3 regions of the Candidatus Symbiopectobacterium sp. NZEC127 genome follow, and region 2 is predicted to be linked to each of the others. Evidence: predicted binding sites of a transcription regulator. Region 2 holds the regulator's gene; each other region holds the start of a gene.
What was found. The regulator LexA, encoded in region 2, represses DNA repair genes until DNA is damaged. The targets are predictions, from matches to a motif close to TNCTGTATGTACATACAGNA.
Positions count from the first base shown of each region.

Region 1: a site for LexA is predicted at 3,726-3,745, ahead of umuD (translesion error-prone DNA polymerase V autoproteolytic subunit). Genes of this name have one in related genera too.
Region 3: a site for LexA is predicted at 3,611-3,630, ahead of sulA (SOS-induced cell division inhibitor SulA). Genes of this name have one in related genera too.

Region 1 is NZ_JAGFPG010000001.1:1,295,285-1,300,780, reverse strand. Features, by position in the region: gene J5069_RS05865 (FAD-dependent oxidoreductase) at 1-148, opposite strand, end outside; gene J5069_RS05860 (LysR family transcriptional regulator) at 291-1,175, shown strand; gene umuC (translesion error-prone DNA polymerase V subunit UmuC) at 1,233-2,495, opposite strand; gene J5069_RS05850 (YgjP-like metallopeptidase domain-containing protein) at 2,733-3,230, shown strand; gene umuD (translesion error-prone DNA polymerase V autoproteolytic subunit) at 3,279-3,710, opposite strand; gene J5069_RS05840 (diguanylate phosphodiesterase) at 4,192-5,406, shown strand.
Region 2 is NZ_JAGFPG010000002.1:280,527-286,022, reverse strand. Features, by position in the region: gene J5069_RS11380 (glutathione S-transferase family protein) at 1-235, shown strand, start outside; gene J5069_RS11375 (LysR family transcriptional regulator) at 264-1,160, opposite strand; gene J5069_RS11370 (pirin family protein) at 1,269-1,970, shown strand; gene zur (zinc uptake transcriptional repressor Zur) at 2,070-2,591, shown strand; gene lexA (transcriptional repressor LexA) at 2,658-3,269, opposite strand; gene J5069_RS11355 (diacylglycerol kinase) at 3,390-3,758, opposite strand; gene plsB (glycerol-3-phosphate 1-O-acyltransferase PlsB) at 3,887-5,496, shown strand, end outside.
Region 3 is NZ_JAGFPG010000001.1:1,468,274-1,473,769, reverse strand. Features, by position in the region: gene J5069_RS06745 (Lon protease family protein) at 1-838, opposite strand, end outside; gene matP (macrodomain Ter protein MatP) at 1,052-1,525, shown strand; gene ompA (porin OmpA) at 1,632-2,720, opposite strand; gene sulA (SOS-induced cell division inhibitor SulA) at 3,080-3,589, opposite strand; gene J5069_RS06725 (TfoX/Sxy family DNA transformation protein) at 3,811-4,428, shown strand; gene yccS (YccS family putative transporter) at 4,527-5,496, opposite strand, start outside.

The DNA of each region.
Region 1 (5,496 bases), on a different contig from region 2:
GAATTGAACAATGCGTGGCTTGCCCTCCCAAATAGGAGTTTCTTTCCACCAATAACGCTTTTTTCCCTGCCTGTGCTGCGCCAATGGCTGCTGCAACACCGCCGGCACCGCCGCCGATCACCACAACGTCATAATTATTTTGAAGCATTGTTACTCCTGTTCGCCGATAAATTGATGGCGGCTATAGTTGCGGAACAGCGATCAGGATAGTGGGATTAGCCTCACATTATTTTTTTTGAAATAATGGATATCATTTATTAATAATTTCGATAAAAAAGGTTTTTCATTTCATGTTGAATATTAAAAATATCATTCATTTTCAGGTTCTTAGTAAAGTTGGCAGTTTTACCAAGAGCGCGATTATGTTAAATATTTCACAATCGAACTTAACACACTCAATTACAAAATTAGAACAAGAGATCAACATCAAATTAATCAACCGCACGACACGCACTTTTTCACTGACGGAATTTGGTGCTATTTTTGCGCAGCGCTGTGAGCGCATTGTCGATGAATTCGATCAGTTAATGGCGATCGTCGATGCTCATCAGGAGCAGGGGACATTAGATCATGCTTTTATCGGCGTTATTCCGCCTGTCGGGCGTATGGATTTTTTTAAAAACTTCCTGGCATTAAATCAGACCGCCAAAAATATTAATTACTCCTTTGTCGACGGCTCCAGCCATGCCCTGATTGAAAAAGTGAAAAATACAACGTTGCTGGCGGCGTTCGGTACCCCGTCACAAGAGGAGCTTGACGATGGTCTGCTGGATCATCATCTCGTGCTGGAAGATCACGTTGTCGCGGTGTTGCCGCCACAGCACGCGCTGGCGTCGAAATCGGAGATAGGTTTGTCAGACTTGGCGCATGAAAACGTTATTTTGCCGCAAAAGGATACGGGGGCATATTCTATTATTTCAACGGCATTTTCTCTGGCGGGTATTAAGCCCAGACAGTATAAAGAGTGTAGCCAGATCGATATTGTGATGGATATGGTTGAGAGCAATGCGGGCATTGCGCTATTTTCCAGCTCAATTGTTGATTTATATAAACGTGAGCATGTAGTGACTATTCCGCTAAAGCAGAAAATCAATAAATCGATATACCTGAGTTTTTTACGTCGTAACCGAAAAAATAAATTACTGACGCCGGTCATGGATATGGTGACGCAATAATCGCGCCGTGTTTCTACCGCAGTGGGTTGTGCGTGCCATGCTGGTGAGTGCTGTCGTCTACTTTGCAATCGGCAAGTCGGCAAACCGGGTGGTATACGCAGGTGACAACATGTTGCGCTTCATCGCCCAGGGCTGCTGAATGCCTTGTCCGGCGAACCATATCGCCCCTTTTCCTGAGGTATTTACCTGATCAATAACCTGCATAAGCGTCGCGCTATTGGCTTGCGGTTGGTTGGTGTCGAACAAATTAAGCTGGGCCGTGCCCTGGCTGTAAAAATCGCTCAGCATGACACCGGCTTTCATGTAACGGTGTCCGTTGGTCCAGATGCGATCGAGCGCCTGAGTAGCCACACGGATAATGTCGCGCGTGTCGCTGGTGGGAATACTCACTCTGCCGGAGGCCTGATTACCATAGAAGACTTCACCATCGGCATGTGGGCTGGTGCGCAAAAACACGCTCACCTGACAGCAATATTGCTGCTCCTGCCGTAGCTTTTCGGCGGCGCGCTCGGCGTAGGCGCAGATAGCCTCATGCATATCGACATAATCAGTGATGCGATAACCGAATGAACGGCTACAGACGATCTGCTGTTTTGTTGGTGCAAACTCATCCAGTCCGAGGCAGGGTTCGCCGCGCAATTCACGCACGGTGCGTTCCAGCACCACGTTAAAGTGTTTGCGAATCAGCCAGGTTGGGCTTTCCGCCAGGTTTAGCGCGGTTTCTATGCCCATCAGATTGAGTTTTTTGCTGATACGCCGACCCACGCCCCACACCTCGCTGACCGGCACCAGTGACAGCAGCTTGCGCTGTCGATCGGTATTCGACAAATCCACCACGCCGCCTGTTTTTTGCCACATCTTGGCGGCATGATTTGCCAGCTTGGCCAGCGTTTTGGTTTGTGCGATACCGACGCCGACCGGCAGCCCGATCTCTTTAAGCACTTTTTGCTGGATCTGCTGGCCTAACAGAGCAAGAGGCGTGGCGTTGCTGACGCCGGACAAATCCATAAAGGCTTCATCGATCGAATAGATTTCCAGCGTTGGCGCTAGCTCAAACAACGTGGCCATGACGCGGTTGCTCATGTCGGCATAGAGGGTGTAGTTCGAGCTGAACACGGCTATTTGCGCATCGGGAAACGCTTTTTTCATCATGAAATAGGGCGCTGCCATTTTTATCCCCAGCGCTTTGGCTTCTCGTGAGCGAGATATCACGCAACCGTCATTGTTGGACACCACCACCACCGGTTTTCCGCGCAGGTCCGGGCGAAACAGGGTTTCACAGGAGGTATAGAAGTTATTGACGTCGATAAGGGCAAACATGGTGTAAATCTCTGTATCTGTATTTATATACAGTACATTTGTGAGGGTGGGACGATCAAGCGGTATTGCATGTGCTGCCAGCAATGCATTGATAGGGCGGGATAACTATTTTTATTCGCCGCACGTGCAGGCAAATGACACACATGCTCCATGATAGCCTCGGTGAGCAAAATCGATTAGCATGTCGGTAAATTTTCGCCCTGTGCATTCACGGATACTGACGCGTTTACGGCCACGATGAGCAAACTGGATTACATAAAGCATTACCCATCAGAACTGATCGCGAGTGTCGATAGCTTGCTGCAATCTGGCAAGCTGGCTGCGGTGATTAAACAAAAGTACCCAGCGACGCATACGGTGACAAATGACAAGCAGCTCTACGAGTATGTCAATGGCATTAAAAACCGCTATCTGAAAAAGGAAAGCGCGCTTGCCAAAATTATGTATGACGGCGCGTTAAATCCGGTTAAAGGCACGCTCGGCACCAATACGTTTATCTCCAAAAATCATGGCGGGAAGTTAAAAGCCAAGAATGAGATCAAGATAGCAACCCTGTTCAGGAACGCGCCGGAAGCCTTTTTACGCATGATCGTGGTGCATGAACTGGCGCACCTGCGTGAGAAAGACCACAACAAAGCCTTTTATCAGCTCTGTTGTCACATGGAGCCGGACTACCATCAGTACGAGTTTGACATGCGTTTATGGTTGATCTGTAAAGAAGAAGGGCTGATTTAACCGAATGTGATGCGTCGAGCGCTAGACGCATTTTGATGTTTTCTCCCGCTAGCGCATGGCTTTTACCGTAAAAGTAACCACGCCGAAGATCTCAAGCGCTTCCTCATGCTGAAAGTGTATCGGTGAATAGCGCGTGTTATGCGGCACCAATTGCAGAAAAGGGCGGGTGCGCAACTCCTTAACGGTAAATTCGCCGTCCACGGCGGCCACCACGATATCACCGTGCTGTGCCGTCAATGCCCGATCAACCACCAGTAAGTCGCCGTTGCCAATGCCGGCATCAATCATCGAATCACCGCTGACACGGATAAAGTAAGTGGCATTGGGGTGCTTGATCACCAGTTGATTGATATCGAGCCGATCCTCCACGTAGTCCTGCGCTGGGCTGGGGAAACCACAGGGGACGTGTTCGATAAAAAAGGGCAACGAAGCGGTATTGACGCTGAGGCGTGGGAGCAGTGCGGGAGTGGATAACGGCATGATGATTTTCTCTATATATGTATATAAATACAGTATATGTGCGATGCTCATCGATCAAGCGGTTTTCTGATAGTTTCCAGTAATAGCCTGATATGCTGAATGATTTAAAGGCGAGATTAGTATGGTGACGCGTTCTCCGTCGGATGCACTCACAACATTAGCAAGAAACGCTTTTCTACCGTAGTTATCGATGACGGTTTGTAGGCATAGTGATTGATGTCAACGGGTTATTGGTGCAATGCAGGGCATTGAAAACTGGAGGATGAATTTTGTTGCTGCTAATCTTTGTCCATGAACGTGTCTTTTAGTGGACACCTTACCAGCCGTAATCGTCCGCTGAACATGGATTGTCGGCGTAGTACGTTTAGGAAAAACGGTGATACGCGTGACGCGTCTTGTCTGGTATCTTATCTACCACAATGCCTTTCCCTGATGGTGGGTATATTGAAACACCTATTTTTCTTCTAAGAGTCTGAGTCTTATGCTGTCTACATTGATTTACCGAAGCCGTGCAAGCCGAATCTTTGATCTATCGCTGCTCGATAAGCTAGTGGCGCAGTCTCAGGCGCGTAATGTGACGCTGCAACTGACCGGTATTCTGATCTTTGATGGCAGCCATTTTCTTCAGGTTTTGGAAGGTGAACCCGACATCGTGAATCAGCTATATGACGCTATCTGCGACGATCCTCGCCATGACAGCGTGGTTGAGTTGATGCGTGATTATGCGGCGAAGCGCCGTTTTATCAATATGGGCATGGCACTGTTTGATTTACGCCATGATAAACCCGGTGCCGTGCTGCGTGCGGTGATAAAAACCGGCGCGCTGCGCTATAACCTGGCGAGTGATGACCGGATTTATAAATTTATTCGTACCTTTGTGGAAGGGCGCTGGAAGAAACAGCTGGCCTACAGCAGCGAGCCTGAGTCGTGGGGCTTCTTATCAGAAGCGCCGCCCTTTGCTTCACCACCAGAATCGTCGTTTTTGGGGCAACCTTGCCAGTTCGCGTTGCAACCGATCGTTGAGCCGCTGCGCGGACAAATCAGCTCGTTTGAAGCGCTGATTCGTGGTCCGAACGGTGAGTCGCCACAGGCTTTTTTTGCGTCGATCCCGCCTGACAAACTGCATGAAACCGATCTTTCGTCCAAAGCGTGGGCGCTGGCGTTGGCGAAAAATATCAATATTGGTAGCCATAAAATTTCTATTAACCTGCTGCCAATGTCGCTGGTCAAGGTGCCGAATGCCGTTGATATTTTACTGGAGCAGATTGCCCGCAATGGCTTGGTGCCTGAACAGGTCATCGTTGAAGTGACGGAGGATGAAGTCATTTCCAGTTTTGACGCGTTCTCCTCCGCTATTCGGCAATTACGTTCGGCGGGGATCGGTCTGGCTATCGATGACTTTGGTGCCGGGTTTGCCGGACTATCGCTGCTCGCGAAGTTTCAGCCCGGAAAGGTCAAGATTGATCGCAGTATCGTAACGGATATCCAGGCTCATGGGCCCAAGCAGGCTATCGTCCAGGCGATAGTTAAATGTTGCGCGGAGTTGGAGATCAGTGTCGTTGCGGAAGGGGTGGAAACGGTGGAAGAGTGGTGCTGGTTAGAAGCCGCGGGCATTCGGCGTTTTCAGGGATTCCTCTTTGCCAAACCCAAACTTAATGGCGCGCCCGCGATTTGCTGGCCACATCGGCGGGGCTGATTGCCGAGCAAAACGTTACAGGGCAACCAACCGACCCGCGTTTATCAACCGCGTTTTCCCAAAATATGTACTGGGGCACTTATGCCCGCA
Region 2 (5,496 bases):
TACTCATTTCAAGTGTGACAAACGTCGGCTGGCAGACTACCCGAATCTGTTTGGGTTCCTGCGCGATACTTACCAAATTCCTGGCATTGCGGATACCGTGAACATCCCACATATCCGCCATCACTACTATCGCAGCCACGGTACCATCAATCCGCACGGCATTATTTCCATCGGGCCAGAAAACGACCTGAGCGCGCCGCACGGGCGCGACAGATTTAATGAGCGGACGGTTTAATCAGCAAACGATCGTCGCGAGCAGCACATCACGCCTGGTTCAGCGCTTTGGGCAATTCGCGCAAGAACCAGGATTTTGCCTCGCCCATGCTGTCACGACGCCAGGCCATGATAATCTGGCTCTCCATGGAATATTCCGGGCTGACAACCCGCAAGCGCCCTTCGGCAATATCCCTGGCGACCATCGGGTAAGGCATGGTGGCAACGCCCAATCCCGCCAACAGCGCGCGGCGTTTATCATCAATAGAACTCACCGTTAAACGCTGCTGCTTATCCAACAGTTGCACGGTCAATACCGGGCGTTCACGCGCGGTATCCGCCACTGCAATCCCGCGATATTTAATACGAGTCACATCCGACAGGGGCTCAGGCTCCTGATGAATAGGGTGGTCCGGGCTGGCAACGTAAACGTTGTTCATGGTGTATAGCTTGCGCGTATTCACTTCGGAAGAGGCGCGAAAGTGCATATCAGGGGCAATCACGATATCGGCCCGCCCCTGCTCCAAACGCTCCCAGGCACCGGCCAGCACCTCGGTCAGCAATGACACTTGGGTATTAGCCTTCAGCGCCAGCTTATCCAGCAGGGGAAACAACTTCTCGGTAGGGATCAGCGCTTCAACGACAATGGTGATATGGGTTTCCCAGCCGCGTGCCAGCGCTTCCGCATCGGTGGTGAGTTTATCCGCCGCTTCGAGCAGGATTCTTCCCCGTTCGAGCAACATCCGGCCCACGTTGGTAAATTTAGTGCGGTGACCTGAGCGATCAAAAAGCACGACGTCGAGCTCTTCTTCCAGCTTCTGCATGGTATAGCTCAGCGCCGACGGCACGCGCCCCAGCTCATCAGCCGCCGCCGCAAAGCTGCCACGGCGATCGATGGCGTCCATCACTCGCAGCGCTTCCAGCGTTAATGCCCGATCTTTTGCCATTTATTCACTCATTCAGGAATTTTGAATATACCCACCAGATTAACTAGCTAACAATCCAACGTCCACACAATTACTATCTGTTTAGTATAATTTTTGAGGTGCAGAACCATGATCACATGCAGAACAGCGGAACAGTGCGGTCAAGCTGACTACGGCTGGCTGCAAGCGCGCTACACCTTCTCCTTCGGCCATTATTTCGATCCTGAACTGTTAGGCTTTGCCTCACTGCGCGTGTTGAACCAGGAAGTCCTCAAGCCAGGCGCGGCATTTCAGCCACGTACCTACCCGCAGGTCGATATTTTAAATATTCTGTTGCAAGGTGAAGCGGAATATCGCGACAGCAACGGCGGGCATATCCGCGCAAAAGCGGGTGACGTCTTGTTATTGGCGGCACAGCCAGCGGTAAGCTACAGCGAGCACAGCATCAGCGATGAAACGCCGTTGACGCGTTTGCAACTGTGGTTCAATGCCTGCCCGTCACGGGAAAACAGCGCGTTGCAACGGCTTGCACTGTGCAATGCAAAGGTCAAACTGCTCGCCTCACCGGAAGGTGAAAACGGCAGCCTGCAACTTCGCCAGCAGGTTTGGGTACATCATCTGCAACTCGATGAGGGTGAACAGCACACCTTTACGCTCAACGGCAACCGCGCCTACTTTCAGGTGATTCACGGTGCGATGGAAGCCATGACGCCGCAAGAGAACGCAACGGTATTACAGTGTGGAGACGGCGCCTTCATTCAGCAGGAAAAACAGCTGACTATCCGCGCCAAAGCCCCGTTGCGCGCGCTGCTGATCGATTTGGTTGCCTGAGTCGCTTTCTCGGCGCTTTGATGGATTATCACAGCGCACCCCGCGCCTTACATGGTAAGATGGAGGACGTGTTCATCATCATGCGGTAGGATCAGGCCAATGGATTCAAGCGACCAAGACAAACTCCTTGCCCAGGCGGAAAGCATTTGCCAGCAGCGCAATGTACGCCTTACGCCACAGCGACTCGAAGTGCTTCGGCTGATGGCACAGCAACACGGCGCGATCAGTGCTTACGATCTGTTGGATCTGCTGCGCGCCTCAGAACCACAAGCAAAACCCCCTACCGTATACCGCGCACTGGATTTTCTGCTGGAGCAAGGGTTTATCCATCGTGTGGAATCGACCAACAGCTATGTCATGTGTCACCACATTGAAGAGCATAGCCATACTTCAGCGCTGTTTATTTGCGATCGTTGCGGGCAAGTTACGGAACGCCAGACGGAAGGCATTGAAGCCATTCTTCAGCAGTTGGCACAAAGCGCCAATTTCACGCTGCGTCACAGCGTGGTCGAGGCACACGGCCTGTGCGAAGCCTGTCAGGAAGTGGCTGATTGTCGTGAACACGGGCACTGTCACCATGACCATACGGTGCCCATCAAGAGTGCGAAACCCGGACGTTGATCTGAAAGGCTGATACATCACCGACAAGGCTTTCCCTGAAAGAAACGCCCTGTCGGCTAACGGCGTTTAGCTCCACTCACCGTTGCGGATAACACCGACGGCCAGTCCTTCAATGCTGAAGCTCTGCTCACGCAAATCAACCACGATGGGAGAAAATGCGTCATTCTCCGCCAGAAGTTGTACGGTGTTACCTTGACGTTTCAAGCGCTTAACCGTCACTTCATCTTCAATGCGCGCCACCACTACCTGGCCGTTACGCACCTCTTGGGTTTTATGCACGGCCAGCAAATCACCGTCTAATATACCGATGTCTTTCATAGACATACCGCTGACGCGCAGCAAAAAGTCGGCGTGCGGTTTGAACATGGCCGGATCGACCTGATAGTGACACTCGATGTGCTCTTGCGCCAGCAGCGGCTCACCCGCGGCGACACGGCCAATCAGCGGCAGTCCAACATTTTCTTCTTCCATCAACAGGCGGATCCCGCGTGATGCGCCGGAGACGATTTCAATCACGCCTTTGCGCGCCAGCGCCTTCAGATGCTCTTCCGCTGCGTTCGGTGAGCGGAAACCCAGTCGCTGGGCGATTTCGGCACGCGTTGGCGGCATGCCGGACTGCGCAATATGATCGCGAATCAGATCATAGACCTGCTGCTGTCTGGTTGTTAATGCTTTCATCCCGCCCCCTGGTTGTTTATACAGTTTATCTGTGAGTATATACAGGTCATCGCGGCTTGGGAATGACAGAGAGGCAAATACCCGTGTTTTTATGAGCGTTGCCCCAAAATCATGCTGAAATCACCCCAGGATGAGGGGCCAGAGAATGCTGACCCAGACAATGCCGGCAAACACCAAGGCCACAAACACGGCCGCCGATCCGATATCCTTGGCGCGCCCGGACAGTTCGTGATGCTCGGTTCCCACGCGATCGACAACCGCCTCAATGGCGCTGTTGACCAGTTCCATCAGCACCACTACCACTACCACGCCAATCAGCAATAGCCGCTCCAGCAGTGCTACGGGCAGCCAACACGCGACCAGCACCGCTACGACCAGCAGCATCAGTTCTTGTCGAAATGCAGCTTCGTGCTGCCATGCCTGTTTCAGCCCTTTGAGGGAGTACCCGGTTGCCTTGATAATCCGAGTTACCCCGGTAGCCTTATTCATGTTTTTTCACCCGTTTATCAGAGATTTTTTGCAATTTTCCCGTAACACCGTTGTCTCACACCACAGATCTCCCTTGTACTTTCTGGTATCCTTGCGGCGCATTGCTACTCAAGAGGCTTCTGGTTGTTATGTCCGGCTGGCGTAAAATTTACTATAAATTACTGAATTTCCCACTCAAATTGTTAGTGAAAAGCAAGATAATTCCTAACGATCCCGTGGCGGAGTTAGGGCTAGATCCTTCTCGCCCCATTCTTTATGTGCTGCCTTATAACTCACAGGCGGATTTACTGACGCTGCGCGCAAAATGCCAAGCGTTAGAACTGCCGGATCCGCTGGAACCCACGGAAATTGACGGTGTGTCGCTGCCCAGCCACGTATTTATTAACGATGGCCCACGCGTATTCCGCTATTACACGCCGAAGCAGGAATCCGTCAAACTGTTCCACGATTATCTGGATCTGCACCGCAACAATCCCTATCTCGATGTGCAGATGGTGCCCGTTTCTGTCATGTTTGGCCGCTCTCCGGGCCGTGAAGGACAGCACGGTGCCACGCCGCATCTGCGTCTGCTCAACGGGATTGAGAAATTTTTCGCTGTTATCTGGTTGGGACGCGACAGCTTTGTACGCTTCTCCAGCATCGTGTCGCTGCGTCACATGGCAACCGAACACGGCACTGACAAAACCATAGCGCACAAACTGGCGCGTGTCGCACGCATGCACTTTGCCCGTCAACGCCTGGCCGCCGTTGGCCCGCGTTTGCCGGTACGTCAGGAGCTATTCCATAAGCTGCTGGACTCGAAGGCCATCAAGAAAGCCGTTGAAGATGAGGCGCGCAGCAAGAAAATCTCCCATGAGAAAGCGCAGCAAAATGCTATCGCCCTGATGGAAGAGATCGCAGCGGACTTCTCTTATGAAGCCGTGCGGCTGTCAGATCGCATTCTGAGCTGGACCTGGAACCGCCTGTATCAAGGCATCAACGTACACAATGCCGAGCGCGTACGCCAGTTGGCGCAGGATGGCCATGAGCTGGTCTACGTGCCTTGCCACCGTAGTCACATGGACTACCTGCTGCTCTCCTATGTGCTTTACCACCAGGGTCTGGTTCCCCCCCATATCGCGGCAGGTATCAACCTGAATTTCTGGCCAGCAGGCCCGATTTTCCGCCGTCTGGGTGCTTTCTTTATTCGCCGGACCTTCAAAGGCAACAAGCTCTACTCCACCATTTTCCGTGAATATCTCGGTGAGCTGTTCTCTCGCGGCTACTCCGTTGAGTACTTTATGGAAGGGGGGCGTTCGCGCACCGGCCGTTTGCTGGAGCCCAAGACCGGCACGTTGGCCATGACCCTTCAGGCGATGCTGCGCGGTGGTACGCGCCCCATCACGCTGGTGCCGATTTATGTGGGTTATGAGCATGTGATGGAAGTGGGCACCTATGCCAAAGAGTTGCGCGGTGCTACTAAAGAGAAAGAAGGCCTGATGCAGATGGTGCGCGGATTACGCAAACTGCGCAATCTGGGGCAAGGCTATGTGAATTTTGGCGAGCCACTGTCGCTGACGCCTTACCTCAATCACCATGTGCCGCAGTGGCGCGAGGCGATCGATCCGATTGAAGCGCAGCGCCCTACCTGGCTCACGCCTACCGTGCAAAATATTGCCGATATCATCATGGTGCGCATTAACAACGCTGCAGCCGCCAACGCCATGAACCTGTGCTCCACGGCACTGTTGGCATCACG
Region 3 (5,496 bases), on a different contig from region 2:
GATCGCCGCTGTAGCGCACGGCTAATTGCAGCAGTGAAGGCCAGGCATCCGCTGCGAGCAAGGGGAGATGATTGGCGGTGCATAACGCATTAATGTATGCACACCAGCGTGACATATCCTCTTCGTCAATCAGCGGCAATTCGGATTCAAATTCACCGTACACGGCCAAGTCACGCAGGTCGGGTTCAATATCGTGCAGATCGCCAAGGCTTTCGCGGTCGCCGACCACCATCAGCCGAATATTCATCGGCATTGACGGAATCGCGAGAGGCAAAGGACGCCTTTCATCCGGTGAAAGCCAATGGTATTGGCCTTCTGCGATAATTTGCTTTAAGCGTAACCACAGTAGCGGTTGTGCTAACAAGGTTCGCGCAGTCAGGATCAACGTCCCGCCATTGATACGGTGTAATAATCCGGGTTGCAGGCTAATGCGTTCCTGAAAATAACGGACACAGCCGAATAACTGTTCTGCTTCGATCCATGCCTTGAACTCGCATGCCTGCTGGGCCGCGAAATTATCGTCAAGTTGCTGCGCCGGTTGAATATCAATCCGATCGTGCTCAATACGATAACGGCTGCCGCGCGGGGCCGCGATCGGTGGGCATAGATGCCTTACCGCTCCGGTAATGAGCGCGAGGTAATCATGGGTCTCTTCTGCCTTCACCAACATATAGGGCGACGGTGAGTGAGGATGGCAAAATACCTTCAGGCTATCTGCCAGCCGGGGCTGAAGCGCAGCAAAATCCAGCGATTCAAGCGTGTCTGCCCGATCGAACAGAGACTGGTAAGGCGTATGGTCGGGCAGCAGATGCTGCCATGCAAGTTGGTTATTGGTCAAAGTATCAAAGGTAGTTGTCTGAATGAAGAGCGTGATTATACAAGAATAATACCTGCTGCACAGACGAAGTGTTGGAACGTTAAGGAAATAGATAATTGATGTGTGATGACGCCACCTCTTGACGTTGTTGGCAAAAACGTGAGCCCTGAGAGGAAAGTTGACTAAAAACTGTTATGCTAAGGTAAGCGTTACACGGTCACTGAAGAATTTATCATGAAATATCAACAGTTAGAGAATCTTGAGTGCGGTTGGAAATGGAAATATCTGGTGAAAAAACACCGGGAAGGTGAAGCCATCACGCGTTTTATTGAGCAGAGTGCAGCTGATGATGCGGTAGACGCGTTGCTGAAAATGGCGAACCAACCGGTGCTGGTGCTTGCCTGGATTAAACAGTGCATGAACCCTGGATTGGAAACTCGTCTTAAGCAAACGATACGTGCACGCCGCAAGCGCCATTTCAATGCCGAAAGCCAACTCACGCGCAAAAAATCTATCGATCTTGAATATCTGGTTTGGCAACGGCTGGCGGCATTGGCAACCCGTCGCAATGTGACACTGTCAGAAACCGTAGTGCAACTGATAGAAGATGCTGAGTCCAAAGAGCGTTATGCCAATCAAATGTCACTGCTAAAGCAGGATCTGAAAGCGATTCTTTCTCAAGACGACAGCGATACCAAAAAGCGCTGATCAAAAAAAGAACTGTTCAAAAAGGAACCGTTTAAAAAGGAAGTAAAAAAAAACCTCGCAATCGCGAGGTTTTTTATCAGTACCAGGTTATTCAGAAACGAATAACTTAAGCCTGAGGCTGAGCAACAACGTCTTTGATGCCTTTCACTTCGATCTCAACGCGACGATCCGGTGCCAGGCAGTCAATCAGCGCTGCACGCGGTTTCGTGTTATCGCAGGTAGAGCCGGTAACCGGGTTGGATTTACCCATACCGCGAGCAGAGATCTTGTTAGCCGGGATACCCTTGGATACCAAGTAAGACACGACGTTCTGAGCACGACGCTCTGACAGCGCCTGGTTAGCTTCTACAGAACCGATGCGGTCAGTGAAGCCCAGAACAACAACAGAACCGTCTTTAGGATCCAGGTTGCTCAGTTGGCTGTACAGTTGGTCCAGAGACTGGCGACCTTCTGGTTTCAGCGTGTCTTTACCAAAGTTGAACAGAACGTCAGAACGCAGTGTGAAACGCTTGGTTTCAACAACCGGAGCTGGCGCAGCAACAGGTGCCGGAGCAGCAACAACCGGTGCCGGAGCATCACCCTGACCGAAACGGTAAGAAACGCCAACGCTCATCAGCAGGTTATCAGGACGTGCACCAACGGTGCCAGCATCGCCAATGTTGTTGGTCCACTGGTAGTCAACGCGCGCAGCCCAGTCACGATCGAAAGCATATTCGATACCAACAGCAGCCAGTGGGGATACGCCAGTGTCGCTGTCGCTCAACTGATTAGCACCATTTTTGCCGTTTGCGTCAACACGCCATACCATGCCGCCCAGACGAGTATAGACGTCCAGATCTTGCATTACCGGGTAGCTTAATTTCGCGGCCAACTGAACGCCCTGAGCTTTGAAAGCGGCACTGTCAGTTGCATTGTTCTGGGAGCCTGAATATTTCAAACGGCCCAGCCAGTCATAACCTAATTCAAAGCCCAGATATTGGTTTGCCTGATAGCCGACGAATGCGCCTGCGCCCAGTTTACTTTTGATCGGGTTGTTGTTGATACCGTCGAAACCATTACCGTAGAAGCCGGTGTCGTGGAACTGGGAAACACCCAGTTTGCCGCCAACGTACCAGGTTTCTTCTTTGGGGGCTGCTTGTGCTACTGTAGCAAAGCCAGCCAGTGCCACTGCAATTGCGATAGCTGTTTTTTTCATTTTACGCCTCATTATCATCCAAACCGGCAATCAGCATTAATGCCAATAGGCCTTTGGTTAAATCCTTGACTGAAGCCACTGCTCTTTATTTATAGCTTGCTGCCAGACAACTGACATTATGCAAAGAGCAACTCCAGCGGGTTAAAGTCTACAACGTGATACGAAAGTTACAAGTACGATATGATCTGCCTTGTAGAAAAAACAGCGTTTCATACATACTTCCTAACAAATAATAGTTTATTTTGGCGAATCGCAACGTTTATCCGTAATGGTTGACACGCATCACACCTGCATATCCGTGATTTTTACGTCAAACAAACCAGGATGACGATACGCAGATGAGAAAACTCTTAATTTACTTAATGGTACAGCGTCGAATGAATTTTTAGGCGAGAAAATAGTCCATCCTCTTCTCCACTTATGCACTGTGGTCTCATGATAAATCCGTAGGCGTTTCCTTTTTGGGCCGCTTGCCTTAAACGCATACGCTCTTCTTCCGTCAAATTATGCTCAAGCCAGCATAAAACAACGCTGTAATTTCCCGTTAGCAGTGCTTTTTCCATTGCATCCACGGTTTCATTGGGGTTGAGGTGATAAGGTTGGATCACTTTATCAAGGGGCAAACCCGATTGCTGTAACCAGTGGCGGCTGATTTTTTGTTGTGGGGCCAGCCATAACAGCCAGCGCGATTGCGCCGCTAATTGTTGCAAAAGTGGAAGTAGCAGGAGCGTTGTCATCGGGTGCTCAACGCTGTAGTCGATTTCGCTGATGATACCGCTGCCGTATCCTGTAACAGCGTGCTGTGGCAACGGGGCGCTGTGCAGTGAGGCCGGCTGATGACGTTCTGAACGAATAGAGTGCGCACGCATGATGGGTTTCATCCTTAGTGTTACTGTATGTCTATACAGTATATCGGCTGTGGATGAAAATCAACCCGCTTTTTTTGGAAGCGCTTCGCATAATTGGCATGGCGGTGGGGGGAGATCACATTTTGTGTTTGAAGCCTTACCAACCTTGTGATTAATTACTTTAACACGTTAAGAACACATATACAGACAGAGGATTGATTTTCAATACTAAAGGGTGTTGTATGAATCAGTTATGCAAAAAAAGGATTTTGCAATCAAAAGTTTCTTTCTCCTCGTTGGGAGAAATTACCACCCGTTCTCAATTCGGCGGTTATAGCATCGCAGCAAATAAAACGATCTTTGGCCTTATCTCCAACGGAGAGCTTTATTTACGCGCGAGCAAGCGTTGTGAGCCACATTTCCTTGCACTGAATATGCCGCATCTGGTTTATACCAAACGCGGCATGCCCGTGCCGTTGAGTTACTATTTGGTGGGGGAGGTCTTATGGGAGGATCCGACTCAACTGCTGCAACTGGCCAAGATGTCGCTTGAGGGCGCAGAGCAGGATAAATCGGAACGTGAGCATTGCACACGGTTAAAAGATTTGCCCAATCTGAATCACGATCTCGAGCGGATGCTATGGAAGGCGGGAATCAGAAATGCTGACGAGCTGCAACAACACGGTGCAAAGGAGAGCTACTTGAAGTTAAAAGCTGTCAGTAAACATGCCAGTGTGAATATTTTACTGGCGTTGGCGGGCGCGATTTGCAGAACGCACCAAGCCGCGTTGCCTAAAGGGGTAAGAAACGAGCTGATTGAATGGTATAAACACCATTCTGCGCCGTTGCCTAAAACCTGAAACGTCATCTCGCGCGGTATCTTTAGAGGCAATGATGCCGCGCTACATGGCTTTTACGCTTTTGAGTCTTCTCTGCACCGATTTTGACGGTGCGTACTTTACCGAATAGCCCCTTTCAACTGGGTCAGTTCCGGCAAGACATCGATGATCAGACCGATTTGCTGCAACACCAGTTGTTCCTTGCTGTCTGGATCGGGTGCCAACTGTTGTACCTGTTGCTGACGCGTCAATAATCCTTCTCGCTGCGCTTGTACGTCAATGTCAGGATGATGCAGGGCTGCATCAATGTAGCAGATGGCATCATCCAACAGTTGCAGCGTCTGCGGCATCACCATCTTTTCTCGGTGGGCACCGAGCGTTGAAATATAGCTTAACAGCGTATGGTTGAGGCACATAAAGCGAAACGCATCATCGAGCGTATTTCTGATGGCATGGGGTTCAGAAGACATATTAGCGACGACAGAGGCCAGCTCTGCGTCGCCGTTGTGCGCATCGCGGCGCGCGATACGATAACGCAAGCTGTTGCTTTTCCCTTGATGATACTGTTCAAGAATGGCATCCAGATAACGGCAGTTGGCGTTGATGGTTTTATCTATTACCGCAGGTAAACCGCGAAAACGCCAGTCCGGCCAGATAAAACTGACAGCCGCCCAGGCAATGGCACATCCAATCAGCGTATCCAGAATGCGCGGCCCTGCCACTTCGAAACCCTCACCCAGCAAGTTAAAGCAGAGCAGCACCAATAGGGTAATAAACAGGGTGGCATGAGCATATTGTACGTTGCGAAAGGCAAAGAACAGCACGCCGCTGATAACAATCAACGTGAGTTGTCCTTCAAGAGAGGGGACAAAATAGAGTACCGGTATCCCAATCAGAATGCCCGCCAGCGTCCCGATGATACGCAGTGCCAAACGTCGCCGCGTTGCATTGTAGTTTGGCTGACACACAAACAGGCTGGTGAGCAGAATCCAGTAGCCGTGCTGCATGTGTGTCAATTGAATCAGCGCATACCCCCCGCACAGCAGGGCAGACATACGGATCGCGTGGCGAAACAGTGCTGAGCGCGGG